Regions from separate parts of the Streptomyces sp. NPDC091279 genome, predicted to be linked through region 3. Evidence: riboswitches for the same ligand, from Rfam matches in the RefSeq annotation. Region 3 holds a riboswitch; each other region holds the start of a gene.
The links. A riboswitch is a leader RNA that binds a small molecule or an ion and turns the genes downstream of it on or off. The one in region 3 is predicted to bind S-adenosylmethionine.
Positions count from the first base shown of each region.

Region 1: another riboswitch for S-adenosylmethionine. It lies ahead of thrC (threonine synthase); the one in region 3 lies ahead of ACIQOU_RS01270 (PotD/PotF family extracellular solute-binding protein).
Region 2: another riboswitch for S-adenosylmethionine. It lies ahead of ACIQOU_RS24945 (aminotransferase class V-fold PLP-dependent enzyme); the one in region 3 lies ahead of ACIQOU_RS01270 (PotD/PotF family extracellular solute-binding protein).

Region 1 covers NZ_JBIVVA010000012.1:309,271-312,535, reverse strand. The annotation lists gene ACIQOU_RS29430 (MoaD/ThiS family protein) at 302-577, opposite strand; gene thrC (threonine synthase) at 707-2,002, opposite strand; SAM riboswitch class I at 2,020-2,176, opposite strand; gene ACIQOU_RS29420 (glucosyl-3-phosphoglycerate synthase) at 2,337-3,265, shown strand, end outside.
Region 2 covers NZ_JBIVVA010000010.1:68,992-72,256, reverse strand. The annotation lists gene ACIQOU_RS24955 (cytochrome bc complex cytochrome b subunit) at 1-288, shown strand, start outside; gene trpD (anthranilate phosphoribosyltransferase) at 429-1,493, shown strand; SAM riboswitch class IV at 1,568-1,684, shown strand; gene ACIQOU_RS24945 (aminotransferase class V-fold PLP-dependent enzyme) at 1,848-3,212, shown strand.
Region 3 covers NZ_JBIVVA010000001.1:316,317-319,581, forward strand. The annotation lists gene ACIQOU_RS01260 (sugar kinase) at 1-431, shown strand, start outside; gene ACIQOU_RS01265 (lactonase family protein) at 526-1,599, shown strand; SAM riboswitch class IV at 1,746-1,867, shown strand; gene ACIQOU_RS01270 (PotD/PotF family extracellular solute-binding protein) at 2,045-3,172, shown strand; gene ACIQOU_RS01275 (ABC transporter ATP-binding protein) at 3,187-3,265, shown strand, end outside.

The sequences.
Region 1 (3,265 bases), on a different contig from region 3:
ATGTATCTGCCCAACTGCCCTCTGCAACAGGTCAATCGGACGAGAATTCTGGACGGCCGGGGTCCGGAATGTTGCGAGAATTCAACTCAATTCAGGGCAAGTCGGGCCCGGCAAAAGGCACAAGGCGCGCAAAAGTCCCGCACACTTTGGCTACATCTTGTCGCGCGGCGAGCCGGAACCCGTCGGGGCGCGGTGTGCGGAATGGTGCGGGTTCCCCAATCCTACCGTGCTCAACCATGCAGAATTGCCCCCTCCGGTTCTCTCCCGGGGAGGGCAATTCGGTGAACTCTCGGTGGCCCGGTCAGCCGCCGGCGACCGCCGGGATGATCGAGACGCCCGCGCCGTCCGGCGTCGCGGTCTCAAGCCCCTGCTCGAACCGGACGTCGTCGTCGTTCACATACACGTTGACGAACCGCCGCAACGCACCCTTGTCATCCAGAACCCGCCCAGAAATCCCGGAATGGTTCTTCTCCAGATCAGCAATGACCTCACCGAGGGTGCTCCCCTCGGCCGTCACCTCAGCCTGGCCCCCGGTATAGGTACGCAGAATAGTGGGGATACGGACACTAACGCTCACAGGAGAACCTCCGGTCGGAAGCAGGCTTTTTGGCTTGTGGCTTTCAGGGGCGCGGGGCTGTGTTCGATATGCGGCTGCCGCCGCGCGGGCGCGAGAAGCCCCACCGGCCCGCAGACGACAACGACGAAACTAGGCAAGCCCAGCTTCACGGAACGATTCCAGGCTGGGCCGAATCGTCGCACTCAGCCCCGTCCCCGCCACCGCGTCCAGCGTCTTGAGCCCATCACCGGTATTGAGCACCACCGTGGTCAACGTCGGATCGAGCAGCCCGCTCTCCAGCAGCTTCTTGGTGACCCCCACCGTCACCCCACCCGCCGTCTCGGCGAAAATCCCCTCCGTACGGGCGAGCAGCTTGATCGCGTCGACGACCTGCTCATCCGTGACGTCCTCCACCGCACCCCCCGTCCGCCGCGCGATGTCGAGCACGTACGGCCCGTCGGCCGGGTTGCCGATGGCCAGCGACTTGGCGATGGTGTTCGGCTTCTGCGGCCGCACCACGTCGTGCCCCGCCTTGTAGGCGACGGACACCGGCGAGCAGCCCTCGGCCTGGGCGCCGAAGATCTTGTACGGCTTGTCCGCGACGAGCCCGAGCTTGATCAGCTCCTGGAGCCCCTTGTCGATCTTCGTGAGCTGGGAGCCCGACGCGATCGGCACGACGAGCTGGTCCGGCAGGGTCCAGCCGAGCTGCTCGCAGATCTCGTACGCGAGGGTCTTGGAGCCCTCGGCGTAGTAGGGCCGCAAGTTGACGTTGACGAAGCCCCAGCCCTCGCCGGCCGGGTCGCCGATCAGCTCGGAGCAGAAGCGGTTCACGTCGTCGTAGTTGCCCTCGATGCCGACCAGCTCGCCGCCGTAGACCGCGGCCATGACGACCTTGCCCTGTTCCAGGTCGTGCGGGATGAACACGCAGGAGCGGAAACCGGCCCGCGCGGCGGCGGCACCGACCGCGCCGGCGAGGTTGCCGGTGGAGGAGCAGGAGAGGGTGGTGAAGTGGAAGGCGCGGGCCGCTTCGATGGCCTGGGCGACGACGCGGTCCTTGAAGGAGTGCGTCGGGTTGCCGGAGTCGTCCTTGACGAAGAGCTTCCCGGCGTCGACACCCAGCGCGCGGGCGAGGTTGTCGGCCTTGACGAGCTTGGTCCAGCCCGGGTTGATGTTGGGCTTGTCGGCCACGTCGGCGGGGACGGGCAGCAGCGGCGCGTACCGCCAGATGTTCGCGGGGCCCGCTTCGATCCGCTTGCGCAGCTCCTCGGTGTCGTAGGCCGAGAAGTCGTAGGCGATCTCCAGCGGGCCGAAACACTCCTCGCAGGCGAAGACCGGGCCGAGCGGCACGCGGTGGCCGCACTCCCGGCAGCTCAGCGCGGTGGCCGGACCCAGGTCGACGGGGGCGCTGGAGGGGTTCGTGGTGTTTTCGGCAGTCTGCACAGCCATGGAGGCGAGGCCCTTTCTCCTCATCTTCCTCACGACGCATCTCGCCGTGAGACGGATTTGGCACCTTCCCGAGCCGGGAGCCTCGCGTCACGATCAACACTGATCTGAACGAGACCGGCTGGAGGGTTGCCGGGGCTTCATCGGGCCGTATCCCTCTGCCCCTCTGGATGAGCGGTATGTAGTTGTTGTGGCCGCCGATGGACCCCGACATGCGATGGTCACCAGCGTTGTTCAAGACTGTAACCGAAGGCCAGGACAGTTGAGATAGTCGTCCGAACCGCGAGATGGATCACACCGGTCCGCTCGCCCGGAGAACGTTAAGGAGCCGCGCACTGTGATGAACCAAGTCGAGCGCTGGCTGAGCACCCACTCCTGGTCCGTGACCGATCGCCCGCTGCACCGGGTCCTGGCCGCCAAACGCGCCTCGGGGCAGACGGTCAGCGTGGTGCTGCCGGCGCTCAACGAAGAGGAGACCGTCGGCGACATCGTCGCCGTGATCCGGCACGACCTGATGCAACAGGTCCCGCTGGTCGACGAGATCGTCGTCGTCGACTCCGGATCGACCGACCGCACCTCCGCGGTGGCCGCCGCGGCGGGCGCCCGGGTCGTGCACCGCGACGACATCCTGCCGCGCATCCCGGCCGTCCCCGGCAAGGGCGAGGTGCTGTGGCGCTCCCTGCTGGTGACCAGCGGGGACATCGTGTGCTTCGTCGACGCGGACCTGCGGGAGTTCTCCTCCGACTTCGTCCTCGGCATCGTCGGCCCGCTCCTCACCGACCCCGGCATCGACCTGGTCAAGGCGATGTACGACCGTCCGCTGCGCGGCGCCGCCGGGCAGGGCGGCCGGGTCACCGAGCTGATGGCGCGCCCGCTGCTGAACATGCACTGGCCGCAGCTGGCCGGTTTCGTGCAGCCGCTGGGCGGTGAGTACGCGGCCCGGCGCTCGCTGCTCGAACAGCTGCCGTTCCCGGTCGGGTACGGCATCGAGCTGGGCATGCTCGTCGACTCGCTGCATCTGGTGGGCCTGGACGCGCTGGCCCAGGTCGACGTCGGGGTGCGCAGGCACCGGCACCAGGACGGGCAGGCGCTGGGCCGGATGGCCGCCGCGATCTACCGCACCGCCCAGCTGCGACTGGCCCGCGGGCATCTGATCCGGCCCGCGCTGACCCAGTTCGAGCGCGGCGAGGACGGTTTTGAGCCGCGCACGTTCTCGGTGGACACGGAGGAACGGCCGCCCATGGCGGAGATCGCCGAGTACGCGTC
Region 2 (3,265 bases), on a different contig from region 3:
CTGCACGGTCGCGAGACCGGCACCATCAAGCGGCTGCCGCACGGTGAGTTCATCGAGGTGCACGAGCCGCTCAGCCAGGACGCGCTGCACACCCTCACCGCGCACGAGCAGTACCGCCCGGTGGAGATCGGCGGCACGGTCGACGAGAACGGCGTCGAGCGCAAGGTGAAGGGCACCGAGAAGCTGCGCGCCAAGCTCAGCGAGTCGTACTACGGCGCGGAGTCGCAGATTCCGAAGCCGACGGTCGAGGAGTACAAGGAGATCACCAGCGGCCACGGCCACCACTGATCACCACGTCGCCACACGACGACCGAAGGGCCCCCGTCCGCTCAGCGGACGGGGGCCCTTCGCCGTACCCGGCGCTGGATAGGGTGGCTCTCGTACCGACCCTTCCCGACGACTCTTCGAGATACGACCAGGAGCGGCTGATGAGCGCTGTGACCCCCGCTGGAGGCGACACCGCGGCGGGCCGTTCCTGGCCTGCCCTGCTGAACGGCCTGCTGGCCGGCCACGACCTGAGCGCCGACGACACCGCCTGGGCGATGGACCTGATCATGCGCGGCGAGGCCACCGACGCGCAGATCGCCGGGTTCGCGGTGGCGCTGCGCGCCAAGGGCGAGACCGTCGCGGAGATCAACGGCCTGGTCCGCACGATGTACGAGTACGCCCATGTGATCGAGGTACCGGGCCCCACCGTCGACATCGTCGGCACCGGCGGCGACGGCGCGAAGACGGTGAACATCTCGACGATGTCGGCGATCGTCGTGGCCGGCACGGGCGCCCGCGTCGTCAAGCACGGCAGCCGGGCCGCGTCCTCCGCGTCCGGGGCGTCCGACGTGCTGGGGAAGCTCGGCGTCAACCTCGACCTGTCCCTGGAACGGGTCCCGCAGGTCGCCGAGGAGGCCGGGATCACGTTCTGCTTCGCGGTGAAGTTCCACCCGGCGCTGCGTCATGTGGGCGCCGCCCGCGGCCAGTTGGGCATCCGCACGGTCTTCAACACGCTGGGTCCGCTGACCAACCCGGCCCGGGTGCGGGCCCAGGCCGTCGGGGTCGCCGACCCGCGGATGGCCCCGATCGTCGCCGGTGTCCTCGCCGAGCGCGGCAACTCCGCCCTGGTCTTCCGCGGCGACGACGGGCTCGACGAGCTGACGACGACGGCCACCTCCCGCGTCTGGCAGGTCCGTGACGGCAAGGTCGCCGAGGAACGCTTCGACCCGAGGGACGTCGGCCTCGACCTGGTCCCCGTGGAGGCGCTGCGCGGCGGCGACCCGGCGTACAACGCGGACGTCGCCCGCAGGCTCCTGGACGGCGCGACGGGCCCGGTGCGGGACGCCGTCGTACTGAACTCGGCGGCGGCCCTGGTCGCCCTGGAGGCGGAGGACGGGCCGCTGGCGGAACGGCTGCGGGCCGGGATGGCCAAGGCGGCCCACTCGATCGACTCCGGCGCCGCCGGGCGGGCCCTGGAACGCTGGGTCGCGGCCAGCAACGCCTGACGGAGCACCGTCGCGGTCCCGCGATCCGGACACGGGTTGCGGGACCCCGATCACTTCACGTACGTTTTTCCGCAGGTCATGAGTGACAGTCATGAGGCCCCGGCCGACTGTCCGGCAACCCTCCGTCCGTGGCGGGGTGCCCCGGGTGAAGACCAGGCCGTGGGCAGCGAGGTCCACGGCAAGCGCGGACCCCTCGTACCACCAGGGGTCCTGGTCGTCGAGGAGCATCCTGTGAGCAAGCGAATGCGCTAGGGCGTCGAGCCCCGCCTCCGCACACCCCTTTTTCTTTCCGCCCCGTGTTCGAGCCGAAGCCGCTCACACGGTGGTTCCCCCTGCTTCTCACAGGAGTTCGCCATGTCTGTCTCCACCGCCGCCGTCGACCAGGCCATTTGTACCCCGCTGCCGGTTCTGGGCCGAGATGTCACCGTCCCGCTCGTCACCGGCGGCGAGGTCGGCTACGCGGCCCTCGACTACGCGGCCAGCGCCCCGGCCCTCCAGCGGGTCTGGGACGACGTGGCCGCCTACGCCCCCTACTACGGCAGCGTCCACCGGGGTGCCGGCTACCTCTCGCAGCTCTCCACCGACCTCTTCGAGAAGGCCCGCGAGACGGTCGCGGAGTTCCTCGACTGCCGCGCCGACGACCAGCTGATCTTCACCCGCTCCACCACCGACTCCCTCAATCTGCTGGCCCAGGCCCTGCCCGCCGACTGCCAGGTCTTCGTCTTCGAGACCGAGCACCACGCCTCGCTGCTGCCCTGGAAGGACGCCCGGGTCAGCTACCTCGACGCCCCGCGCACCCCGCACCAGGCCGTCGAGACCCTGGAGCGCGCCCTCGCCGCCCGCGACCCCTACGGCCCCGCCCTGGTCTGCGTCACCGGCGCCTCCAACGTCACCGGCGAGCTGTGGCCGGTGCGTGAACTGGCCGCCGCCGCCCATGCCCACGGCGCCCGCATCGTCCTCGACGCCGCCCAGCTCGCCCCGCACCACCCGGTCTCCGTGCGGGACCTCGACGTCGACTGGGTCGCGTTCTCCGGCCACAAGCTCTACGCCCCGTTCGGCTCCGGCGTCCTGGCCGGGCGCGCCGACTGGCTCCAGGCCGCCGACCCCTACCTCGCCGGTGGCGGCGCCAGCCGCAAGGTCTCCCGGCGCGAGGACGGGGGAGTGGACGTGGAGTGGCACGACAGCGCCGCCCGCCACGAGGCCGGTTCCCCGAACGTCATCGGCGCCTACTCCATCGCCTCCGCCTGCAAGGCGCTCACCGAGGCCGGCTTCGACACCCTGGTCGCCCGCGAACGCCACCTCGTCGACCTCGTCAGGGCCGGGCTCGCCGAGGTGCCCGAGGTGCGGGTGCTGTCCCTCTTCGGCGACGACGCGCCCCGGGTCGGCGTGCTCTCCTTCGTCGTCGACGGCTGGAACAGCTCGCACTTCGCCGCCGCGCTCTCCGCCGAGTACGGCATCGGCGTCCGCGACGGCCTGTTCTGCGCCCACCCGCTGGTCCGCACCCTGCTGGGCACGGCCCCCGAGTCCCAGGGCGAGTGCGGCGCCCCCGAGGCGTCTCCCGGCGAGAAGTCCCTCAACGCCATCCGCGTCAGCTTCGGCGCGGGCACCCCGGACGAGCACATCGAGCGCTTCGTGGCCGCAGTCCGCGAACTGGTCACCAACGGCGCCCGCTGGACCTACCACACAGAAAACGGCCGCTGCGTCCCAGCAGTGAACTGACCCCGACGACGCACCACACCCCAGGCCAACCCACCCAACCTGGCGACATCCCG
Region 3 (3,265 bases):
ACGAGGCCGAGGCCCGCGAGGAGATCCTGCCCCTGCTGCGCGACAGCGACCTCGTCTTCGCGGGCCCGCACGAGGCGCGGCTCGCGGTGCCCGACCGCCACGAACCCGAGGAACTGGCCCAGGGCATCTGCGCGTTGGGCCCCGCCGGAGCCGTGATCAAGCTGGGCGAGGACGGTGCGTTCGCCCTGCTCGACGGCCGCCCGTACCGCCAGCCGGCGCTGCCCGCCCGGGTCCACGACTCGGTGGGCGCGGGGGACGCGTTCGTCGCGGGGTACCTCGCCGAACTCCTGACCGGCGCACCGGCTGCGGTCCGCCTCGACACGGCCGCCCGCCTCGGCGCCTTCGCGGTCGGCACCGAGGGCGACTGGGAGGGCCTGCCCCGACGGGCCGAACTCGCCCTCCTCGACCACCACGACGACGTACTCCGCTGACGCCACCCGGGCACCGGACCCGTCCGCGCCGTCCGTCCCCCGCCGTACGAGGAACTGAACTCACATGTCACACGCCACAGTTGATGGACCGTCAATGAGCAATCCAGCAGCGCCAGTCGGTGTCTCCGTCCTGACCGGGTCCTACACGCCCGACACCGGGGGCGAGGGGATCGGACTCACCGCCCTCCGTCTCACGCCCGAGGGCGGGCTGACCGCCCTGGACGCGGTCGCCGCCCGGGGGGCGTCGTTCCTCGCCGCGCACCCGACACTGCCGGTCGTCTACACGACGCACGAGTCGACGCCGGGCGCGGTCGGCGCGTTCGCGCTGCGGGACGGCGGGGCGCCCCTCCCGCTGGGGGCGCCCCTGACCAGCGGCGGCGCGAACCCCTGCCACCTCACGGTGCACCCGGGCGGCGCCTTCCTCCTCACCGCCAACTACGGCACCGACACCCTCCCCGGCACCGTGGCCGTCCACCGCCTCGACGCGGACGGCAGGCTCGCGGACCTCACGGACGTCGTCGAGCACGAGGGGTCGGGCCCGGTCACCGGCCGCCAGGACGGCAGCCACGCCCACCAGATCCTTCCCGACCCGGCGGGCCGCTATCTCCTCGCCACCGACCTCGGCGCGGACGCGGTGTTCACCTACGAACTCGACGCCGACACCGGGAAGTTGACGCAGGTCGCCGTGAGCCGGATGCGGGCCGGCTCGGGACCGAGGCACCTCGCGTTCGCGCCGTCCGGGTCCCTGGTGTTCAGCGCCGACGAGTTGTCGTCGACGGTCACCTGTCACCGTTACGACCCGGCGACCGGCACCCTGCACGCGCTGTCCCGGGTGCCCGCCACCGCCGTCGCGGACGTCCCCAACCAGCCCGGCGGCATCGTCGCCTCGCCCTGCGGCCGGTTCGTGTGGGTCACCAACCGGGGCGCGGACACGGTGGCCGCGTTCCGCCTCACGGGCACCACGCTCGCACCGCTCGGCGAGACCCCCGGCGGCGGCAGCTGGCCCCGCGGCCTGACCCTGGCCCCCGGCCGTCTCCTGGTGGCCAACCAGCACAGCGGCACGGTCGCCGCCCTGCGCATCCAGGACGACGGCACACTGGCCGAGGCCGAGACGGCGGCCATCGCACCGGTGGCCTCCGTGGTCTGCGCGCTGGTGCTCGGCGGCTGACCGACGCACCCTCCGAAGCACCCGGCTCACGAACCCCAGGTCACTGACCTGGGGTTCCTGCATGTGTGAGGGCCTCGCGGGCGGGGGGCCGTCCACGGAACGGGCATCATCTTCAGATTGGCTGAATTTGGTGTTACTTTTACCCGCGTCACGAGTCCCAGCGACAAGCCCCGGCTTGCTGGGCGGCAACCCTCCTTCTGCGGTGGGGTGCCCCGGGTGATGACACGGCTCCCTGCGCACTCCGGTGTGCCGGGGGCAAGCGCGGACCTGTCGCTCAGGTCCAGGACCTGGGACGGGAGCATGGCATGACAGTCAGCACACCACGTCACGCCCCGTCCCGTCGGCCCTCCGCCGCGCGGCTCCCGCCGGTCGAGCGGACGCTGATCACTCACTCACGGGTCGGCCCGCAGCGCGCCGCCACCCCGCACGGAGGAGCCCTCCACCAATGAGATCCGTCCTGTCCCGCCGCCCTCGCGGCCGCCGTTTCCTGCCGGTCGTCGTGGCGGCCGGCACCGCCACCGTCCTGTCCGTCGTCACCGGATGCAGCGTCGACACCGGCGGTGGCTCCGGCTCCTCCTCCCAGGGCAAGGGCGAGGAGATCACCGTCACCGCGTTCGCCGGAGAATGGGGCGCGCTGTTCAAGAAGTCCTTCGTCGACCCGTTCGAGAAGGACACCGGCATCAAGGTGAACCTCGTCTACGGCGCCGACGCCGGCTGGCTCACCAAACTCCGGGCGGCCGGCGGCAAGGACGCGCCGTTCGACGTCGTCGCCCTCACCCCCGGCTCGCTGCACCAGGCGGTCGGCGGCGATCTCCTCCAGCCGCTCTCGACGGCCGATCTCAGCCACTGGAAGCAGCTCGACCCGGTCCTGACCCGGCAGTCCACCCTCGGCGGTTCCTCCTACGGCGTCCCGCTGACCACCGGCTCCAACGGTCTCGTCTACCGCACCGACAAGATCAAGCAGGCGCCCGAGGACTGGAACGACATCTTCGACAAGAAGTACTGCGGCCATGTCGCGCTGCCCCCACTGACCTACAACGCGGGCCTGGAGTTCTTCTCCGCGCTGGTCTCCGAGGGCGGCGGCAAGCTGTCCGACCCGGCCGCCGTGGACAAGGCCTTCGACAAGCTCGCCCAGCTGAAGGGCTGCGTGTCGGCCTACCCGGCGGACGCCGGCAGCGTCTCCACCGTCCTCCAGAACGGCGACGCCTGGATCGTGCCGTTCTGGGACGGCCGCGCCTTCGCCATGGAGAAGGAAGGACAGCCGATCGGCTTCACCTACCCCGCCTCCGGCGCCGTCGGCGCGCTCACCTCGTACTACGTGCCCAAGGGGACCGCGCACAGCAAGGCCGCCTACACCTTCCTCGACTACCTCAGCTCGGCCCAGCACCAGAAGCCGTTCGCCGAGGGCACCTTCTACGGCGGCGGCAACGACTCCATCGACTACAGCCCCGCCTTCAAGAAGAAGGTGAAGTACGGCGAGGCCGTCTACCAGAAGTTCACGTGGGTCGACTACACGACGGCGACTCCCCGGCTGAACCAGTGGCAGCAGCGCTGGAACCAGATATTCAAGTGAGCGGCGATCCTCAAGTGACCGACGAGACACGCGTCGACGACGCGCCCACCGACGACATTCACATCGACATCGAGGGCCTCGCCGCCGGGTACG